4 regions of the Vibrio coralliirubri genome follow, and region 3 is predicted to be linked to each of the others. Evidence: predicted binding sites of a transcription regulator. Region 3 holds the regulator's gene; each other region holds the start of a gene.
The links. The regulator CRP, encoded in region 3, controls carbon source genes, mostly activating them, when cyclic AMP is high. The targets are predictions, from matches to a motif close to TGTGANNNNNNTCACA.
Positions count from the first base shown of each region.

Region 1: the regulator CRP is predicted to act here: its motif matches at 1,696-1,711, upstream of malT (HTH-type transcriptional regulator MalT).
Region 2: the regulator CRP is predicted to act here: its motif matches at 1,497-1,512, upstream of deoD (purine-nucleoside phosphorylase).
Region 4: the regulator CRP is predicted to act here: its motif matches at 1,982-1,997, upstream of OCV20_RS02515 (CTP synthase).

Region 1 covers NZ_AP025471.1:1,927,598-1,930,788, forward strand. Annotated here, with positions in the region: gene malT (HTH-type transcriptional regulator MalT) at 1-1,506, opposite strand, end outside; gene OCV20_RS25330 (glycogen/starch/alpha-glucan phosphorylase) at 2,074-3,191, shown strand, end outside.
Region 2 covers NZ_AP025471.1:1,947,711-1,950,901, reverse strand. Annotated here, with positions in the region: gene OCV20_RS25405 (Lpp/OprI family alanine-zipper lipoprotein) at 1-129, shown strand, start outside; gene OCV20_RS25400 (L,D-transpeptidase family protein) at 308-1,282, opposite strand; gene deoD (purine-nucleoside phosphorylase) at 1,629-2,339, shown strand; gene OCV20_RS25390 (lactate dehydrogenase) at 2,422-3,191, shown strand, end outside.
Region 3 covers NZ_AP025470.1:292,761-295,951, forward strand. Annotated here, with positions in the region: gene OCV20_RS01305 (DUF1338 domain-containing protein) at 1-763, shown strand, start outside; gene crp (cAMP-activated global transcriptional regulator CRP) at 940-1,572, opposite strand; gene OCV20_RS01315 (phosphoribulokinase) at 1,812-2,681, opposite strand; gene OCV20_RS01320 (YheU family protein) at 2,759-2,971, opposite strand; gene OCV20_RS01325 (hydrolase) at 3,067-3,191, opposite strand, start outside.
Region 4 covers NZ_AP025470.1:492,802-495,992, reverse strand. Annotated here, with positions in the region: gene eno (phosphopyruvate hydratase) at 1-175, opposite strand, end outside; gene OCV20_RS02515 (CTP synthase) at 257-1,897, opposite strand; gene mazG (nucleoside triphosphate pyrophosphohydrolase) at 2,048-2,845, opposite strand; gene relA (GTP diphosphokinase) at 3,075-3,191, opposite strand, start outside.

The DNA.
Region 1 (3,191 bases), on a different replicon from region 3:
GTGATTCACTTCGCCCACAACCGAGGTGGCGACAATGCGGCTACGATAAACTGTGGTGTTCAACTGACTCAACGAAAGCTCAGCCAATTCCAACGCTTTCTCAGGCTCATTGCTGTTGATGGCAACTTGTGCGCGTAAGGCGTTGTATTGGCCTTGCTGCTGAGTATCGAGTTCAATGTTTCGAGCTTGATATTGAGTCTCAGCCTCTTCCAACAAAGTACCCACTTGATCATAACGGTGCTGACTTTGTGCAAGCCAAGCACGCAACATGGATAGTTTAGGTTCACTGTAAAGTTGGTCGGTGGTCAGTTGCTTGATCGCCATCTCTAGTGACGACAGCTCACCTTGGTTGAACATAGGCCAGCCGTGTTCAGTCAGGATTTGAATGATCAGTTCTGGATCTTCAGCGCGCTGTGCGTGACGTAGTGCTTGGTGTGGTGTGTTTTGCTTGATCCACGCTTTTGCAGCACTTCGATGCAGCTCTGCTTCTTGCTGAGGAATTCGAGCTTGGCGCTCATGTGCGAGGAATTCACCAAACAAGTTATGGAAGCGATACCAGTTCTTTTCTCCCTCAAGCGGGTAGATGAACAAACCAAAACGGTTGAGTGATTCGATCATACCTAACGCATCTTCACGCTGTGTAAGCGCACACACAAGTTCATCGTTGAAGTGATCAAGCACAGAACATTGCATCAAGAACTGTCGGGTTTCTTTGTCTAGCAGGTCGAATACTTCTTCAACCAAGTAGTCCCAAAGATGGGCGTGGTTAAAGTGAGAGAATGACTCTGCGGACTGTGCAAGAGTGCGTTTTTGGTGTTGTGCTTGCAGCGCGATAAGTTGCAGTGCAGAAGGCCAACCTTCTACATAACTACAAATACTGTCTGCCGTGGTGTCATCAATGCCGTCGGCTACGCGTTGGTTGAAAAAGCGTGTGGTTTCTTCGGTATCAAACGCCAACGAGTCATTACCTAATTCGATCATTAAGTCACGAACGCGCAGGTTTGCTGTACCAAGTGGTGGCGTACCACGACTGGTGACAACCAACGTTAGGTTGTCGGGCATGTGTTTGAGGAAGAAGCGCATGGCTTCGTGGATGTCGTCATTGTTGACCAAGTGATAGTCATCCAACACCAGAAAACACTCGCGATGGAATTCCGACATCTCGGCAAACACTTCACTTAATAAAGAATGCAGCGATGAAAATTGTCGTTTTTCTGCCAGCTTTTGGGCATTCGGGCAGGCATTTTGGGTCGCTTTATTAAGTGATTGAAGTAGGTAGTTGATAAAGCGGAAGGCATCGTTGTCGCTATCATCAATGCTGTACCAACCCACATTGGGTTTATCTACCAACCATTGTGCAGCCATGGTGGTTTTGCCGTAGCCCGCTGGAGAGCGGAACAACACAAGCTTATAGCAATCTGCATTGTGAAGCAGATCGAGAACCCTAGGTCGTAGGATTGCATTATGTAAGCGGCCGGGACGAGTCAGTTTCGAAGGGATCCACATATCGAAGTTTTACACCTATTCCGTGGCTATGTTCTGGAATATCCCAATCTATCGTTGAGTGCACTCCAATGACATTAGCCTAATTACTTAAGTCTTTACTCATATTACGTGAAGCCAAACGTTACCGACTACGATCCTCCTCAGAAACCTTGCGCTTCTGCATGTTTTTGGGTGTCTACGCCCTTTATTTGAGACTTTGCTCACGTTGCGGGTTGGTTTTCGAATGTGACTTCGTTCGTCCCTACACTGGAATCTATGCAAAAGATGAGAGTTGGAAATTATTTTCGTGATCTGAATATCAGATTTGACAATGACTTTAATCTGGTTAAATAAAAGTCACATCAATTGAAGTTAAGTTATCGAACGGGAGCTTGTGATCTTAGTCACTCCAAGTTTTTGTTCGCAGTCAGAACATGAGAGTCAGATCACTAACCCTAAGTCGGTACGCCCCCTACGCCCTCCCATCTACTCCTAGTCAGTTGCGTTAGCGGGAGGATGTTTAGTTTATGGTGACCATGCACGATATGTCACAGATGAATTAGAACTATTAAAAGCGAGATTTCTGAAATGAAACCAACTCAGCAAAAAACTTTCGATAAAGTGTCATTCCAAGAGAGTGTTAAGAAACATTTATCTGCAACCTACGCAACAACCGTTGAAACAGCAGACAGCCGTTCATGGTATCTAGCAATGGGTCGTGCTCTTGCAGAGCTAACGACTTTTGACCTGCTAGAAACTGAAAATGATGAAAAAATTAAGAACGCGAAGAGCGTTAACTACCTATCACTAGAGTTTTTGATTGGCCGTCTAACAGGTAACAACCTGATCAGCATGGGTCTTTACGAACAGATTACTCATGCAATGGAAGAGCTAGGTCAAAACCTAACTGACCTTCTAGAAGAAGAACGCGACCCATCACTAGGCAATGGTGGTCTTGGTCGTCTAGCTGCTTGTTTCATGGATTCTTGTGCCGCTCAAGAATACCCAACAGTAGGCTACGGTCTTCACTACGAGTACGGTCTATTCAAACAATCTTTCCAAGACGGTCGTCAACAAGAAGCACCTGACGCATGGCGTGGTGTTGAAGGTTACCCATGGGAAGTGGCTCGTCCAGAACTAGCACAACATATTGGTTTTTACGGTCATGTAGACGTTGAATTCGTTGACGGTAAAGAAGTTCGTACTTGGGTTCCAGGCATGGAAGTAAAAGCAATGCCTTGGGATCTACCTATCGTAGGTTACGAGTCAAACACGGTTTACCCGCTGCGTCTTTGGGAATGTCAGGCAATTGCACCATTCTCACTAGCAAGCTTTAACAACGGTGATTACTTCGAAGCGCAACACTCGCTAATCGATGCAGGTAACATCACTAAAGTTCTTTACCCGAACGACAACCACGAGAAAGGCAAGACTCTGCGTTTAATGCAACAGTACTTCCACTCAGCAGCGTCTGTTCGCGATATTCTACGTCGTCACGAAGCAGCAGGCTTCTCTCTAGAAGATCTGCCTAAGCAAGAAACGATTCAGCTTAACGATACGCACCCAACGATTGCGATTCCTGAGCTAATGCGCATCTTGATTGACGAGAAAGGTCTATCTTGGGACCAAGCATGGGAAATCAGTGCTCATACGTTCGCATACACGAACCACACACTACTTCCTGAAGCACTAGAGACTTGGTCTGA
Region 2 (3,191 bases), on a different replicon from region 3:
CTTAAGAGTGACAAAGCAGCCGCAGAAATGAAGGCTCAAGAAGCAGAAGCAGCCGCTATGGCAGCGAAAGAAGAAGCGGATCGTGCTAACGACCGTATCGATAACATCGCTGAGTCTTACACTAAGTAGTTTGAGATCTAATCGCGATTAAGCTGTAGATTAAATAAGTCGCAAAAAGCAGTATATAGACAGCACCACTTCTTAAAGGATGTGGTGCTTTTTTTTGGGCGATACTAATTCGAGTAGAAGGTATTGATTAGAGTAGGCAAAGATAAAACCGCCTCTTGTTACTGAAGAGGCAGTCGCATTAAAACTCAATCACAGGTGGTGCTATCTCTACAGGCACGCCGTTTTGAGCAAAGATAACCGCTTTCGCCTTTGAATTTGGCAGTTCTGCGTCTTCAAGCCACCATTTTAGTTCCACAGGGATCTGTAATGATTTCTTTGAGCCGTCACTTCGAGTTAATGGTTCGTGCGCTTCAACAAACACACTTCTATCGGGCTCTAATGACACCTTAATCGGCTCATTGATAATAGTAACCTGTTCACCACGGTTCACTTGCTCAAATAGCCACTCAATGTCTTTAGGTTCCATTCGGATACAACCAGAGCTAACTCGTAAACCTATCCCGAAGTCTTTGTTTGTACCATGGATCAAATAGTCGCCAGCGCCATAAGCAAGCCTCAAAGCGTACTCACCCAATGGATTTTCCGGCCCAGCGGGAACCACTCTCGGTAATTCAATGCCTTTTTCAAGATACTCGTTGCGGATTGAATTTGGTGGCGTCCATGTTGGATTCGGTCTTTTTTGGCTTATCTTGGTGATCATCTCGGGAGTATCGCGCCCCACTCGACCGATACCGACCGGGAAAACATGCACCTGATTTTTCTCAGGCTCAAAGTAATACAACCTTAACTCAGCAAGATTGATGACGATCCCCTTTCTTGGGGTGTCAGGTAGAATCAAGCGGCTTGGAATGCTTAACACATAGCCTTCGGCAGGGAGAAAAGGATCCACCCCTTTGTTGGCTGCCATTAAAGAGAGAAAACCAATATCGTATTGCTTGGCAATGATGGCCAAGGTTTCGCCCGCCGCCACTTCGTGCTGCTGGATTCTGCCGACAATGCGGCTTTCTGTTGGTGGCAATTCAAAGGTTGCAGCAGACACCCACGATGAAGCTATCCCGCTGGCAAGCAAAGTAGTTCTTACAACAAGCGACACCGCCCTGTGAAGTCGTGTTTTCATTGACGGTAAAGGCGTCGAGTTAGCGCAATGCGACATACAAATCCTTGGTTTGTCTTTTATCAAAGTTTAGATTATCTCTGATCAAACGTCTCTACAACGTATTGTTGTCTCGAAACTGATAGGCAACAAGTTTATATGTAAGCCTTTTCCTCTCATTCGCTTGCAATTAACCCATACAAAATCGATTGCCTTTACGCTTTCAACAAATTTGGTTATCAATATTAATAAAACTATAATGACGGACCTATTTTGTGACTAAAGTCTCATGGAGCCACGTTCTAACTCGCTAATATTGCCTCAACAAAACGAATTCAATTCAACAGAATCGGTAATTGATTAAATCCTGTTCCTATAATTACCGTTTAAACTTTGGAGAACGACCATGGCTACACCTCATATTAATGCTCAAGCTGGTGATTTCGCAGAAACAGTACTTATGCCGGGCGATCCGCTTCGCGCAAAATACATTGCAGAAACATTCCTTGATGACGTGAAGCAAGTTTGTGACGTTCGCAACATGTTTGGCTACACAGGCACTTACAAAGGTAAGAAAGTTTCTGTAATGGGCCACGGTATGGGTATCCCATCATGCTGCATCTACGTACACGAGCTAATCGCTGAGTTCGGCGTGAAAAACGTAATTCGCGTAGGTAGCTGTGGCGCAGTACGTGACGACGTTAAACTAATGGACGTTGTTATCGGCATGGGTGCATCTACTGACTCAAAAGTAAACCGCATTCGTTTCAACAACCACGACTTCGCTGCTATCGCTGATTTCGGTCTTCTAGAAGAAGCGGTAAACCAAGCTCGTGCTCAAGAAGTTCCAGTTAAAGTTGGTAACGTATTCTCTGCAGACCTTTTCTACACTCCAGAAGCTGACCTTTTCGAAAAAATGGAAAAGCTAGGCATCCTAGGTGTTGATATGGAAGCGGCTGGTATCTACGGCGTTGCTGCAGACCTTGGTGCTAAAGCACTAACTATCCTAACAGTATCTGACCACATCATCCGTGGTGAAAAACTAAGTTCTGAAGAGCGTCAAAAATCTTTCAACGACATGATGAAAGTTGCTCTAGAGACAGCAATCAACATCTAACGATTTGATAAAAGATACATTGAAAAGCGTTACCCCGCAGCCAGGCTCGCTTGGCTGCTCAAATAATCCCGAGGGGGAGATCGTGTCTAACGACAAGCTGCCAAAAGATGCGGATGGTTTGCAACTCAACTTTTGTAAAACATTGGCGTGTGACAACTTTGGCTTGAGCGATGCAAAACGGTATGTTTTGCAACACGCGAACCCTAAGCGTCCAGCGATGGTTTGTCGTGAATGTGGAGCTTTCCCCCCCTTACTTAACAATCGTGAAGTGTTAAGCGAACTTCATCGCCTAAGACAACTTCACAGCGACGGGCTTCCTGCTTGTCGTAATGATGACTGCGATAATTTCGGCTTATCGGTTCATACCCACAAACATCTTTATCATGCTTTCGGCTACAGTGGCGACAGGCAGCGCTATCGATGTAAAGACTGCCAATCAACCTTCGTTGATAAATGGTCTGGATCCAATAAAAAACTCCAATTTCAAGAGAACCTCATGGGCTTACTGTTCATGGGCTATTCCGTACGTGAAATCTGCCGAAAATTAGAGATCAACCCAAAGACTTTCTATGATCATGTTGACCATATCGCGAGCCGTTGTCGTCGTAAATTAGCGATGATCGATGCACGATGGGTTAACCATGCAAAAGATTACGAGTTCGCATCTCACTACCAGCGTCTGCAACCACAAAGTAACAACGGTGTGGTGTGGATAGCGACAGGCGAGGCGCATTCCGGCTATATCCTTTGCCAACACGTTAACTACTCACAAAATGAAGAGCCATCAGGGAACGTTGACCACAACCCTTATGATGATGTAGCTCGCTTTGTATCCAAAGAGCACTCTTCAGA
Region 3 (3,191 bases):
TTGGGACGATTACATTCACAGGCTTTGTCCATCGGCTGAGAAAGTGCATCACTTGCTGAAAGAAGACGAAGCGCTGATTAATGATCACATTGCACTGCGAACTTTCAATGTTGCTCCTTTGGGTATTGAAACACTAGCGAAGCCTTTCCTTGAATTAGGCTACAAGGCGTGTGGCGACTACTTGTTTGAGAGCAAGAAGTTAGTGGCTAAACATTACGAGCACCCAGATCCAAAACAACCAAAAGTGTTCATTAGTGAGTTGAAGGTAGAAGAGTGTTCAAGTGACTTGCAACAGATCGTTGCTAAGTTGGTTGAGCAAGTGGACGCAAGTAAGCTTCAAGGTCATGAATTCTTGTTTGGCGGTCGTCTTTGGGGTTTGAGCTTCGCTGATTTCCAAGTGCTCGCAAAAGAGAGCGAATACGCGTCTTGGCTCGCGGCTCATGGATATGGTGCTAACCACTTTACGGTGAGTGTGAATCAGCTAAATAACTTCGATGAAGTGCAGGCCGTGAATGACTACTTGAGCGAGTCGGGCTTCACGATCAATGCATCTGGCGGTCAGGTTAAAGGCTCTCCAGAGGTCTTATTAGAGCAATCATCAACAATGGCAGACAAAGTCCCAGTTTCATTTGTTGAAGGCAATGAGATGATTCCTGGCGGCTTCTATGAGTTCGCTAAGCGTTATGCGATGGCCAACGGTGAGCTTTACACTGGTTTTGTTGCAGCATCAGCTGATAAAATCTTTGAGAGCACCAACGGTTAAAGAAAGATACCAGAACGGACTTTACCCTAGAGATTCGAGTACGCTTCGCTTCGAAGAAGTTTACAAATAGGATTTTGTGAGTTCTTCTCGCATCTGCTCTATAGATCTTCAGAAAACAAAAAAGCCACCAAATTCGCATTTGGTGGCTTTCAAATTTTTGGCTCAGTTAATCGAGATTAACGAGTGCCGTATACCACGATAGTTTTACCGTGTGCAGAAATTAGGTTCTGCTCTTCTAGCATCTTCAAGATACGACCTACTGTCTCACGAGAACAACCAACAATCTGGCCAATCTCTTGACGAGTGATCTTGATTTGCATGCCGTCAGGGTGAGTCATTGCATCTGGCTGTTTCGCTAGGTTTAGTAGCGTTTGAGCGATACGACCTGTTACGTCAAGGAACGCTAAGTCACCAACCTTTTGGCTAGTTACTTGTAGACGGTTTGCCATTTGCGCTGAAAGGCGCATTAGGATATCTGGGTTCACTTGGATAAGTTGACGGAATTTCTTGAAAGAAATCTCAGCTACTTCACAAGGAGATTTAGCACGAACCCAAGCTGTACGCTCTTGGTCTTCTTCGAACAAGCCAAGCTCACCGATGAAGTCGCCTTGGTTTAGGTAAGAAAGAATCATTTCCTTACCTTCTTCGTCTTTGATAAGAACTGCCACAGAACCTTTAACGATGTAGTACAAGGTTTCTGCCTTTTCACCAGCATGAATCAAAGTACTTTTTGAAGGGTACTTATGAATATGACAGTGTGAAAGGAACCACTCTAATGTTGGATCGGTTTGAGGTTTACCTAGAACCATAATATCTCACTTCCTCTGCAGGGTATGCTTGCCGCTTTCCGTATTTTAGCTAAGCCTGGATTGACTTGTAGGATAAGAGCACTCGTTGAGTGCTGCAAGCTATCTTGTGTTTCGTTTAAGAATAGTATCCTTTTTCAGGTACTATTTCTTGATTTTAATCGTGACCAAGCTACGATTTTTTACGCAAAATTGTGCACATGATCACGGTATGAAAAGTAATCAACCAGAATGTCGTTTTGTTAACCTATTTTTCCGGTTTCGATGAGTTGTTGCAGGATTGGCCTCACAATGAGCTCCATAGCAAAACTCATCTTGCCGCCTGGCACCACTAGCGTGTTATGACGAGACATAAACGAGCCATCAATCATAGCCAGAAGGTAGGGGAAATCGACGTTTTTGATGCCACGCAAACGTATAACTACGAAGCTTTCGTCTAAACTTGGAATCCCTTTGGCGTTGAGTGGGTTCGATGTATCTACGGTTGGAACACGCTGAAAGTTGATGTGAGTGCGCGAAAATTGCGGGGTAATGTAGTTAAGATAATCATCCATTGAACGAACAATGGAGTCCATTACGGCTTCGCGTGAGTGGCCACGATCGCGGGTGTCACGAACGAATTTTTGAATCCACTCTAGGTTTACGATAGGTACCATGCCGATCAGCAAATCGACGTGTTGAGAAACGTTAATGTCGCCATCAACCACACCGCCGTGCAGGCCTTCGTAAAACATCACATCGGAATTTTCAGGGATCTCTTGCCATGGCGTGAAGGTGCCCGGCATTTGATTGTAAGGCACGGCTTCATCGAAGGTGTGCAGGTAGCTTCGTACTTTACCTGTGCCTTCGTTACCATATTTACGGAAGAACTCTTCTAGCGCACCAAAATCGTTGGCTTGTGGACCAAAGTAGCTGATGTGCTTACCTTGCTCGCGCGCTTTACGGATCTCGACATCCATCTCTGGGCGAGTGAAACGATGGAAACTATCCCCTTCAACCCAAGCAGCCTTCACGTCCATCATATTGAACATTTTACGGAAGGCTTCTGAGGTGGTGGTGGTGCCGGCTCCAGATGAACCCGTCACCGCAATAATTGGATGTTTAGCGGACATGACAACCCTTGTCTTTTGAGTAACTTACTTGTTAGCAATCGTTTACCACTATAACACGGCTCCTTTATGAGCGCAGCTTAGAAGCGTTTTGTGACCTGAATATCAACGGTTTCATGGAGCTCAGAAAACACAATGCTGACTTCTCCTGAAGCTAATTGATGTTTCACTTGGTCAATCTTGTTTTGCAGTGAAACCTCTACGTCGCCGTAGTCTGTGCCTTCACGCAGCACGAACTCTTTGATGAGGTTTTCCAGTGTCTCTGGTGCAATGTCTTGCCATGGGATGATCATAAATACTTCTCTCTTTTATGTTCATAAATAGGTTTATTGATGTAGAAATACGTGTGCTTAGTAATGTTTTGCTTCTATTTACTAAGGCTCGGTCATTATGCCGAATCTTGGATACTTTCATAGTAGGCAGGCAAGGCTTCTTCTAACCAAAACCTTGGCTTGAGTGTGTTGCCAGTAATAAACCCCACATGGCCGCCTTTTTGAAACAGTCGATAGTCGA
Region 4 (3,191 bases), 200 kb from region 3:
AACGTGATTTGTCGCCGTCACGTAGCTCAAGAGCTTCGCGAGAACCAGTAGATGCGCCAGATGGAGCAGCAGCCATACCTACGAAACCGCCTTCTAGGTGTACTTCAGCTTCTACAGTTGGGTTACCACGTGAATCGATGATTTCACGACCTAGAACTTTAACGATCTTAGACATTGAATGTTTCCTTCTCGTTGAATATATAAATGTCAAATTTAAAGGTAGCAGCACAACTTACGCAGCTACCTGTATTCCTTTTTACTTCTCTAACTCGCCGCGCTGGAACTCGCCAGCCGCTTTAACGAAACCTGCAAACAATGGGTGACCATCGCGAGGTGTTGAAGTGAACTCTGGGTGGAATTGAGCAGCAACGAACCATGGGTGGTTCGGGTTTTCAATAACTTCAACCAGTTTCTTGTCCGCAGATAGACCCGATACTTTTAGGCCCGCTTTTTCGATTTGTGGACGAAGATTGTTGTTCACTTCGTAACGGTGACGGTGACGTTCATGGATCGTCGCGCTACCGTATAATTCGTAAGCTTTCGTCCCTTTCGCTAGGTGACAAAGCTGTGAACCAAGACGCATTGTGCCGCCAAGGTCAGATGTTTCTGTACGCTCTTCAACTTTACCTTCGCCATCAGTCCACTCAGTGATAAGACCAACAACTGGGTACTTAGTTTCAGTACAGAATTCAGAAGAGTGTGCCCCTTCCATTTTCGCAACGTTACGAGCGTACTCGATAAGTGCGACTTGCATACCTAGACAGATACCTAAGTACGGTACTTTGTTTTCACGAGCGTATTGAGCAGCAAGAATCTTACCTTCAACACCACGGTCACCAAAACCACCAGGAACTAGGATTGCATCTAGGCCTTCTAAAACTTCTACGCCACGAGACTCAACGTCTTGTGAATCTACGTATTTAATATTAACGCTTAGGCGATTTTTCAAGCCCGCGTGTTTTAGCGCTTCATTTACTGATTTGTATGCGTCTGGTAGTTCAATGTACTTACCAACCATACCAATCGTCACTTCACCCGTTGGGTTAGCTTCTTCGTAAATTACTTGTTCCCATTCAGACAGGTCTGCTTCTGGAGCTGTGATGCCGAAACGCTTACATACAAGTTCATCAGTGCCTTGAGCTTTAATAAGCTGAGGGATCTTGTAGATAGAGTCAACATCGCGCATAGAAATAACTGCATTTTCTTGCACATTACAGAACAGAGCAATTTTCTTACGCTCGTTCGAAGGAATGTTGCGGTCTGAACGACAAACTAGGATGTCTGGCTGAATACCGATAGACAGTAGCTCTTTTACAGAGTGTTGCGTTGGCTTAGTTTTCACTTCGCCTGCAGCTGCTAGGTATGGCACTAGAGTAAGGTGCATGAACATTGCGCGTTCACGGCCTAGTTCTACTGCTAGCTGACGAATCGCTTCCATGAATGGTAGAGATTCGATATCACCAACCGTACCACCAACTTCAACGATCGCGATATCGTGGCCAGATGCGCCAGAAATTACACGCTCTTTGATAGAGTTAGTGATGTGTGGGATAACCTGAATAGTTGCACCTAGGTAATCACCGCGACGCTCTTTAGCGAGTACGTCTGAGTAAACACGACCTGCAGTGAAGTTGTTACGCTTAGTCATCTTGGTGCGAATGAATCGCTCATAGTGACCAAGGTCAAGGTCTGTTTCAGCGCCATCTTCCGTAACGAACACTTCACCGTGCTGAGTCGGGCTCATAGTGCCTGGATCAACGTTGATGTAAGGGTCAAGCTTCATCATAGTCACTTTAAGACCACGAGCTTCTAAAATAGCCGCAAGAGATGCTGCAGCAATACCTTTACCTAGAGAGGATACAACCCCGCCAGTAACAAAAATGTAATTTGTCGTCATGTTTAACCTGAAATTGGTTGAATGAGGGAAATGGACTACTTCTGGACGGGATGAAAATATACCAGAAGCCCCTTATCGCCACAACGTGAAATCTATCACACTGCTATTTTTTATTTTTTGCTTCAAATCAATTCATGATAAAAGCTTTGGTTATCTTTTCTCCGCCACCTTGACTTCATCCCACATGGAATCAAGCTGTTGTAGTGAAAAATCGGTCAAAATTTTATCTTGCTGACGAACTTTTTGTTCCACCCCTTTAAAGCGACGTGAAAACTTCAGATTGGCTTTATTGAGAGCAGACTCTGGATTTTTACCCAAATGTCGCACCAAATTGACCGTCGCAAACAGCAAGTCTCCCAACTCTTCTTCAACCAAATCTTCGTTTGGCGTCACTTGAAGTGCTTCTTCCAGCACCTCATCAACTTCCTCTAAAACCTTATTCGCCACAGGGCCAATAGAGTCCCAATCAAAGCCATATTTCGCTACCTGTTTTTGAATCTTTGTAGCACGTGAAAGCGCAGGTAGAGAGTTTGGTATTGAGTCTAGAATACTTTCTTGAGTTTTGCCTGCCTGAGCTTTTTCTTTGGCTTTTTCAGCTTCCCAGTTGGCATTAATTTCTTCATCGCTCTCAAACTCGGTATCAGAAAACACATGCGGATGGCGGCGCGTTAGCTTCTCATTGATGCCATCGACCACATCAGAGAACTCAAACAGCCCCTGCTCTTTCGCGAGCTGGCTGTAAAAAATCACCTGAAACAACAGGTCGCCCAACTCTTCTTGTAGGTTCGGCCAATCTTTGTTGTGAATCGCATCCACCACCTCGTAGGTTTCTTCGATAGTATGCGGCACAATTGTTTCAAAATTTTGTTTCAAATCCCAAGGACAGCCACCTTCTGGATCGCGCAGCTTAGTCATGATCTGTTCAAGTTGTTCAATCGGGTGATTCATCGCTTTCTTCCTATTCACTGTCTTTGATTTTTAAATTTATAACGTCTTCTAAAACTAAAAAAGGTGAGCAGCCAAAACCACTCACCTTTGTTGATACTGTCTAATTCTCTAAATAATTGAAACTGTGGCTAGGCGACAAGCAAGCGAGACTCCTGAGCATAGCTTGCCTATGTGATTGAGCGAGTGCGCGCAGGCAACAACGCCATCAGCTTCAAGTATGACGAGAATTTTAGCCTAGGCGTTTTACGCTCATCACATCTTTGATTTGCTCAACTCGGCTGGTCACGCGACTCAGAATTTCAATATTAGTCACTTCCAAATCGAAATCCATTACCGATAGCTGACG